2 regions of the Geobacillus sp. Sah69 genome follow, and region 1 is predicted to be linked to the other one. Evidence: riboswitches for the same ligand, from Rfam matches in the RefSeq annotation. Region 1 holds a riboswitch; the other holds the start of a gene.
What was found. A riboswitch is a leader RNA that binds a small molecule or an ion and turns the genes downstream of it on or off. The one in region 1 is predicted to bind cobalamin.
Positions count from the first base shown of each region.

Region 2: another riboswitch for cobalamin. It lies ahead of AP057_RS03205 (ribonucleoside-diphosphate reductase subunit alpha); the one in region 1 lies ahead of AP057_RS11380 (ABC transporter substrate-binding protein).

Region 1 covers NZ_LLKS01000045.1:151-4,493, forward strand. The annotation lists partial or broken gene AP057_RS11370 (RNA-guided endonuclease TnpB family protein) at 1-102, shown strand, start outside; gene AP057_RS11375 (PH domain-containing protein) at 502-1,116, shown strand; cobalamin riboswitch at 1,455-1,654, shown strand; gene AP057_RS11380 (ABC transporter substrate-binding protein) at 1,793-2,752, shown strand; gene AP057_RS11385 (iron ABC transporter permease) at 2,739-3,773, shown strand; gene AP057_RS11390 (adenosylcobinamide amidohydrolase) at 3,770-4,343, shown strand, end outside.
Region 2 covers NZ_LLKS01000019.1:265,903-270,245, forward strand. The annotation lists gene asnB (asparagine synthase (glutamine-hydrolyzing)) at 1-1,359, shown strand, start outside; cobalamin riboswitch at 1,562-1,757, shown strand; gene AP057_RS03205 (ribonucleoside-diphosphate reductase subunit alpha) at 1,887-4,169, shown strand; gene AP057_RS03210 (ribonucleotide-diphosphate reductase subunit beta) at 4,244-4,343, shown strand, end outside.

The DNA.
Region 1 (4,343 bases):
AATGGCGCATTAAACATCTTAAAGAAAAGTAAAGCTGTAGACCTGAGTGTCTTATGCTCTAGCGGCGAAGTGGACACGCCTCAAAGAATAAGGATTGCTTGAAGCAGTCAAACTTCTTTGGAAGCCTCCACTTCAAATTTTCGCTAGAAAATTAAGTGGGGGTAGTTCACCATCATCGGTTATGTGTGGGTCAATCTTGACCCGCTCAGCAAAAAGCTCGGATTGATTTGGATCGCGATTGGACTCGTTTACCTGATCTTTTTGCGGCTCACGAACAAAGACTCTCGTCTAAGCGGGGAACTGTAGTCGCTTGTAAGGCCTGACGCCGTCATAAAAGGCGTTGGGTCTTTGATTTTTAGAGGCGATGAAACGTTTTTCCGATCTCGACGTATTACATAGATGAAAGGTATGAGATTACGGCGCCTTGTTAAGGCAAAACGCCGTTCATCCGCCAATAGGCGGGCGCCGATAAAACGTGGAAGGAGCCGGAGGAACATGAGCATGTTTGGAAAAGTCGCCGCCGATGTGCTTGGGTTAAGCGACATCGGTGCGGTCATTCAGCCGAAAGACTATGACAAAGTCGATGCCGATGATTATGTGATGCACGAGGATGGGGAGAAAATCTATTTTCTTATCAAATCAAAATCGGATGAGTATTGCTTCACCAACCGCGCGCTCATTCATTTGGACGGCACGAGCGCCGCGAGCAAAAAACGGACGCTGCGCCGCTACGATTACTACAAGCATCCGATTTCCGACGTATCGCTCGAAACGGCCGGGACGGTCGATTTGGATGCGGAAATTAAATTTAAAATTGGACCGCATTCCTACTCCATTGATGTGCATAAAAAGCATATTGAGGAACTGAAAGATTTGTATAAATCGCTGTTGGCGATCGCGGAGATTTGCCATGAAAACGAAACGAAGTTCCACTATGCGGAGCGGAGTTTGGAACTGGCGGCCAAGGTGTTGGCCAACATGCGCGGTGACGGCGCCAATGTGTCGGCGGATTTTCAAGCCGTGAATGAATACGCTTTTCGCTGGCTGACGGAAGCGAAAAAGAACTATACGGTGAAGGATTTCGGCTTTGTGTTTGACAAATATATTCAACAGTGACGAGATGAAGGTTGTATCGGGGAAAGACGCCGTGCCAGAGGTGAGGCGTCTTTCCTAATTTTTTTAGCGACATATGGAAAAGGAACGTTTCTCCGCAGCCGGAAGAAACTCAAAAGATGAGGTTTGTGGGAATCGATGAATAGGCAACATGGCGGCATTTGACATCACGGAGCTCGATGCAACGGCGCATGCGGCGTTCCGTACAAAACACGGACACTGGAGCCGAGCTGCCTGACCGCAAAAGTGATCGATGACCGCCTGCCGCCAGCCCACTGTAAAATTCACAGTTGTCAAATGCCAGGCCTTGCTTTAATATAAAAATGTCCATATCCGACAAATTCATCAACTCGCAGCAAGGCGCCGAAAAGGCTTAATAGGGAATCCGGTGGGAATCCGGAGCTGTCCCCGCAACTGTCAATGCGGACGAAATGAAATCGCCACTGTACGGACAGATGGCTTGCGCTGTTTTCCGTACGGGAAGGCTTCAGAGTAGGATGAAGCATGAGCCAGTAGACCTGCCTTGCTTGCCGCAGTTTCCGAATCTTCGGGGGGTGAGACGTGGAAACAGTCGTACAGGGCATTGTTGTGCCCATTGGCGGTCTGTTTCGTGCTCATTCCCCGTTCGGACGGAATGGGCTTTTTTGTTGTACATACATCATCGAAGGGGGAATGACGGATGAAACGTTGGACATGGCCGGCGGTGGTGGCGGTGTTCTTCCTTTTGGCCGCCGTGCTGGTCGGCTGCAGCAGTGGAGCCAATAGCAACGCCCAGCCTGCGAAAAAAGAAGAACCGAAAACGGAACAAGCGGCGTTTCCGGTGACGGTGAAAGACGGGCTTGGCGAGGATGTCACGATCAAAGCGGAACCGAAAAAAATCGTCTCGCTCATCCCGAGCAATACGGAAATCGCCTATGCGTTGGGGTTGGGCGATAAGATCGTCGGCGTCAGCGATTTTGACAATTATCCGGAAGACGTCAAAACGAAAACGAAAATCGGCGGCATGGAATTCAACGTCGAGAAAATCATTTCGCTCAAACCGGATCTCGTCTTGGCCCACGCGTCAAGCGCCCATAACTCGCGCGATGGCCTCAAGCAATTGAAAGACGCCGGCATTACCGTGCTTGTCGTCAATGACGCGAAGTCGTTCGACGATGTATATGCGTCCATCGACTTGATCGGCAAAGCGACCGGGACGTCGGACAAAGCGAAGCAAGTGATTGATGAGATGAAAGAGAAGCTTGCGAAAATCAAAGAAAAAGCGAAACAAATCCCGGCGGACAAACAGGCCAATGTCTGGATTGAAGTGTCGCCGCCGCCGCAAATTTATACGGCCGGCAAAGGGACGTTTATGGATGAGATGCTTCAAGTGATTTCGGCGAAAAACGTCGCCGGCAGCTTGGAAGGCTGGCCGATGGTGACGGAAGAAAAAGCCGTGGCCTATAAGCCGGATGTCATCATCACGACATACGGCGGAGCGAAGCAAGTGTTGGCGCGCGCCGCTTGGAAAGACGTGCCGGCGGTGAAAAACAAGCGGGTGTATGACGTCAACACCGACTTAGTAAGCCGACCGGGTCCGCGCCTTGTCGAAGGGGTCGAGGAACTTGCCAAAGCCATTTACCCGGATGTGTTCAAGTAAAATGTGGATGTATATATTGGCCGTCACCGCGGCCGTGTTATCGCTTCTCGTAGGGGTATCGACAGGATCGCTGTCGATTCCCTTTTCTTCTATTGTCCGCATTTTGGCGGCTGAATGGTTCGGAGCGGCGCTGCCTCGCCACATTCCGGCTGATTGGGTGCCGATCGTGATGGCGATCCGCTTGCCGCGCGTCGTGCTTGCGTTTTTGGTCGGGGCGTCATTGGCGCTGGCCGGGGCCGCGTTTCAAGGGCTGTTAAAAAATGCGCTCGCCGATCCGTACACGCTCGGTGTCTCGTCCGGCGCGTCGGTCGGGGCGGTGCTCGTCATCTTTCTCGGCTGGCAATGGCCGTTCTTTGGCACGTTCACGCTGCCGGTCGTGAGCATCTTGTTTGGCATGGCGACGCTTGCCGCCGTTTTGGCGTTCACTCGCGCTGTGGAGCGGCGCATGTCGGTTGAGACGATCATTTTAGCCGGCATTATCTTCGGCGCGTTTTTCAGCGCGTTCATTTCGCTCATGATCGCGTTGACCGGGGAAGAATTGCGGCAAATCATCTCATGGCTGATGGGGAGCGTGGCGATGCGCGGCTGGAAATACAGCGGGCTGTTGCTGCCGTTTTTTCTCGTTGGGGCCGCAGTGCTCATCGCCAACAGCCGCGAGTTGAACGCGTTTGCCTTTGGCGAGGAGGCGGCGCTTCATGTCGGCGTTGATGTTACGCACCGAAAAGTCATCATTTTGACGGCAGCGGCGCTGCTCACCGGCGCGGCGGTGTCGGTGTCAGGGACGATCGGCTTTGTCGGGCTTGTCGTTCCGCATATGGTTCGGCTTGTGTGCGGGCCGAACTACCGGGTGCTGTTGCCGCTGTCGCTCTTGTACGGCGGTGCGTTTCTTGTGCTTGCCGATGTGGCGGCGCGGACGATCATTGAACCGCGCGAACTGCCGATCGGCGTCATTACGTCGCTGATCGGCGCTCCGCTATTTGCCGTCTTGTTTTTCCGAAAAACGAAACGAAAGATGGGATGACGATGCTCGAGGTGCGGGCCGTATCGCATCGATACGGGCAGCAACAAGTGCTTGATGGTGTGACGTTTGCCGTGGAAAAAGGCGAAATATTCGGCATCTTAGGGCCGAATGGAAGCGGGAAAACGACTTTGATCAAACTCATCAGCAAAGAGCTGCCGCTGGCAAGCGGGGAGATCGTCATCGATGGCCGAACGCTCTCGGCGCTGTCTGCGAAGCAATGGGCGCGGATGGCCGCCGTCTTGCCGCAGACAGCGGAGGCGGCGCCCGGCTATACGGTGAGGGAAACGGTGGCGCTCGGCCGCTATCCTCATCAGCGCGGCTTCTTTCCGACGTGGACGGAGGACGATGAAGCCGCCCTCCGAGACGCGCTTGCGGCCGTCGGCCTGACGGGGAAAATCGATGAACCGCTCGAACGATTGAGCGGCGGCGAGCGGCAGCGCGCCTATTTGGCCCGCGCACTCGCCCAAGAGCCCAAGCTGCTCTTGCTCGATGAGCCGACGAACCATATGGATGTGAGCGGCCAAGTCCGGCTTTTGGACCGGCTCGCCGAAGCGGCGCACGCCCGCGGCT
Region 2 (4,343 bases), on a different contig from region 1:
TATTTAACATTCCAATATGTCCCTGAGCCGCTGACGATGTCGGCCGGCATTTACAAGCTGGAGCCGGGGCATTATCTCAAGAAACAAGTCGGAAAACCGCTCACGATTCATCGTTATTGGAAGGCATCCTTCGACCCCATTCGCCAATCGGAAGAGGAGCTTGTAAAGAAAATCCGCGATGCGCTGTTTGATTCGGTCAACGTCCATATGCGCAGCGATGTGCCGGTCGGTGCGTTTTTGTCGGGAGGCATTGATTCATCGTTCATCGTCGCCATCGCGAAACAATTCCATCCGCACCTGAAGACCTTTTCCGTCGGATTTGAGCGGGAAGGGTTCAGTGAAATCGATGTCGCAAAAGAAACGGCAGAGAAGCTTGGGGTAGACAACATTAGCTATGTCATCTCACCGCAGGAGTATATGGAAGAGCTGCCGAAAATTATGTGGCATATGGACGATCCGCTTGCCGATCCTGCGGCGGTGCCGCTTTATTTTGTCGCTCGTGAGGCGAGAAAGCATGTCACGGTTGTGCTTTCTGGCGAAGGGGCGGACGAGCTGTTCGGCGGTTACAACATTTACCGCGAACCAGAGTCGCTGCGGCTGTTTGTGCGTATGCCAAACATCGTAAAAGCGGTGTTGCGGATGATCGCGAAGCTGCTTCCGGACGGAATGAAAGGAAAAAGCTTTTTGGAGCGCGGCACGACGCCGCTTGAAGAGCGGTATGTCGGCAATGCCAAAATCTATAGCGAAAAGGAAAAAGCGGCGCTGCTCAAAACGTACCGAGGAGGGTGCGAATATACGGCGGTGACGGCTCCGTTTTACCGCGAAACGCTTCATGACCCGCCCGTCAACCGGATGCAGTATATTGATCTTCATACATGGCTAAGGGGCGATATTTTAGTCAAAGCGGACAAAATGACGATGGCCCATTCGCTTGAGCTGCGCGTTCCCTTTTTAGACAAAAAGGTATTTGAGGTTGCTAGGCAAATCGCCCCTGATATGAAGATAGCCAACGGTACGACGAAATATATTTTACGTAAAGCCGCCGAAGGCATCGTGCCGGATCATGTGTTAAACAGGAAAAAATTAGGGTTCCCCGTGCCGATTCGCCACTGGCTGAAAAACGAAATGTATGACTGGGCGAGACAGCTCATCAACGAAAGCGAAACTGATCATCTGTTCCATAAGGACGTGCTCTATCGGCTGCTGGATGAACATGCCCGCCACAAGGCGGACCACAGCCGCAAGCTGTGGACGGTGTTGGCGTTTATGGTTTGGCATCAAGTGTATGTGGAAAAGAAGTACGATTTTGCTTCATCCGCACAAAGCGAGGAGCGGCCAGCGTCTGTTTTGGAGGCGTAGCAGGGAAACGACAGGGCGTTCTAAGGGCGACACCTAGAACGCCTTTTTCGATGGTGCGGACAGTTTCCTTGCCTTTGGCGAAGCGAAAGAGAAAATTTGCTTTCTCCCGCTCTTGCAATTTTCCCGGTTTTGGTATATGCTTGTTCCATCAGGATGCTAAACTACTATATATTGGTTTTGAGGTCTTTTTTTACAACTACATATTGTTCTGCCAAGCAACGGTGTCCATCAGGACTTAATAGGGAATCCGGTGCGAATCCGGAACTGCCCCCGCAACTGTATGTGCGGACGAAATGGGATGGCCACTGGCGGCAAGAGCTGTTCGGCGCGCCGCTGGGAAGGCCCCAAAGTAGGACGATGCACGAGTCAGGAGACCTGCCTTGCTTGGAACGTTTCATGTTCTTCGGGGTGTGAGAAGATGAAACGATAGGGGAAAAGAACAAAGGGTTCGTCTGCCTTTTTTCGTCTGTCGTTTCATCCGCTCGCCTGCCCGAGCGGATTTTTTTATGGAAGGAGAGAAGAAACGAATGACCACATTGACGAAAACGGTCATCCTCGATGATCAAGGGAAGTCGGTTTCGTTTTCACGTGAAGAGTTTGTGTCGCTGATTGGGCAAGCCGCCGCTGGATTCGGCCGTCTGTCGCTTGATGAATACGTCGAGCGTGTTTGGCAGCTTCTTAGCCGAAAGGAGTCCGTCACGGTAGAACAGCTGCACCAAACGGCTATTTTGGAAGGACTTTCTTACATTGATGAAGAGGAGCCGGACTGGACGTTTGTGTGCGCCCGGCTGTATTTGCGGCAATTGTACCGTGAAGCGGCGCGGCAGCGCGGGTACGATGAACGCGAGCGGTATGGCGATTTCTACTCGCTGCTTGTTGCGCTGACGGAACAAGGGGTGTACAGTCCGTTCTTGCTTGAACGTTATACGAAAGAAGAAGTCGACGCCATCGGTGCGTTTCTTGATCCGGAGAAGGACAAGCTGTTTACGTACATTGGGCTGCGCACGCTCGCGGACCGGTATTTGGCGCGCGATTATGAGCGGCGGTTGTATGAATTGCCGCAGGAGCGGTTTTTGGTCATTGCCATGACGCTCATGGCGAATGAACCGCAAAAGCGGCGCCTTGCGCTCGTGAAGGAAGCGTATTGGGCGTTAAGCAACTTATACATGACCGTGGCGACGCCGACGCTTGCCAACGCTGGGAAGTCGTACGGCCAGCTGTCGAGCTGCTTTGTCGATACGGTCGATGACAGCTTGCAAGGAATTTATGACAGCAACACCGACATCGCCAATTTGTCGAAATCGGGCGGCGGCATCGGCGTCTATTTAGGCAAAATCCGGTCGCGCGGCAGCGACATCAAAGGATTCAAAGGGGTCTCCTCCGGCGTCATCCCGTGGATGAAGCAGTTGAACAATACAGCGGTGAGCGTCGATCAGTTGGGACAGCGAAAAGGAGCCATTTCCGTCTATTTAGATGTATGGCATAAAGACATTTTTGCGTTTCTCGATGCGCGGCTCAACAACGGCGACGAACGGCTGCGGACGCATGATTTGTTCACCGGCGTGTGCATCCCTGATTTGTTCATGGAGCAAGTCGAACAGCGCGGCGACTGGTACTTGTTTGATCCGCATGAAGTGCGGAAGGTGATGGGGTTTAGCTTGGAAGATTTTTATGATGAGGAAAAAGGGCGCGGGAGTTTCCGCGAGAAATATTGGCAATGCGTCAACGAACCAAGGCTGTCGAAAGAAAAAGTGCCGGCGATCGACGTGATGAAAAGCATTATGCGCAGCCAGCTCGAGTCGGGGACGCCGTTTATGTTTTACCGCGATGAAGTGAACCGGCAAAACCCGAACCGCCATCTCGGGATGATCTACTGCAGCAACCTTTGCACGGAAATCGCGCAAAACCAAAGCCCGACAGTGACGAAGCGGCAATATGTGAAAGACGGGACGATCATCATTGAGAAAATCCCAGGCGATTTTGTCGTCTGCAACTTATCGTCGATCAACTTGGCGCGGGCGGTGACCGACGGCGTTTTGGCGCGGCTGATCCCGATTCAAATGCGGATGCTCGATAATGTCATTGATTTAAACAATATCCCTGTGCTGCAAGCCGGCCTGACGAACGAAAAATACCGCGCTGTCGGGCTTGGAACCTTTGGCTGGCATCATTTGTTGGCGTTAAAAGGCATTCGCTGGGAGTCGGACGAAGCGGTCCGCTATGCCGACGAGCTGTATGAAACGATCGCGTATTTGGCGATTCAAGCGAGCATGGAGCTCGCCAAAGAGAAAGGGAGCTACCCGGCGTTTCCAGGATCGGATTGGCAGACAGGCGCTTATTTTGAGCGGCGCGGCTACGAAAGCCACGGTGAATTGGATTGGGATCGGCTGAAGCAAGACGTGGCCCGCTATGGGATGCGAAACGGCTATGTGATGGCGGTGGCGCCGAACGCCTCGACGTCGATCATCGCCGGCAGTACAGCGAGCATTGACCCGATTTTCTTAAAAGTGTACGCCGAGGAAAAGAAAGATTATAAGATTCCCGTTACGGTGCCGGATTTAAACGAACAGACGACATGGTATTACAAATCGGCGTACCATATCGACCAGCGCTGGAGCATCAAGCAAAACGCCGCCCACCAGCGCCATATCGACCAAGCCATCTCCTTTAATTTCTACGTCGTGAACACGATTAAGGCAAAAGAGCTGCTCGATTTGCATTTGACGGCGTGGAAGTCGGGGCTGAAAACGACGTATTACGTGCGTTCGACATCGGGGACGATCGACGAGTGCGATTCTTGCGCGAGCTGACGGTCTTCCCCCAGACGTTGCCGATTCCGGGGAAAGATTCACGCCGAAGCTTAGCTGAAAGGGAGGAATGGATCATGACAATCAGCTTAGTCAAACGGCCGATTATGGATCCAGAGGCGCCGAACCGTTCGACGGGCATTATCAACGGCCGCTGCTCGAATGTGTTGAACTGGG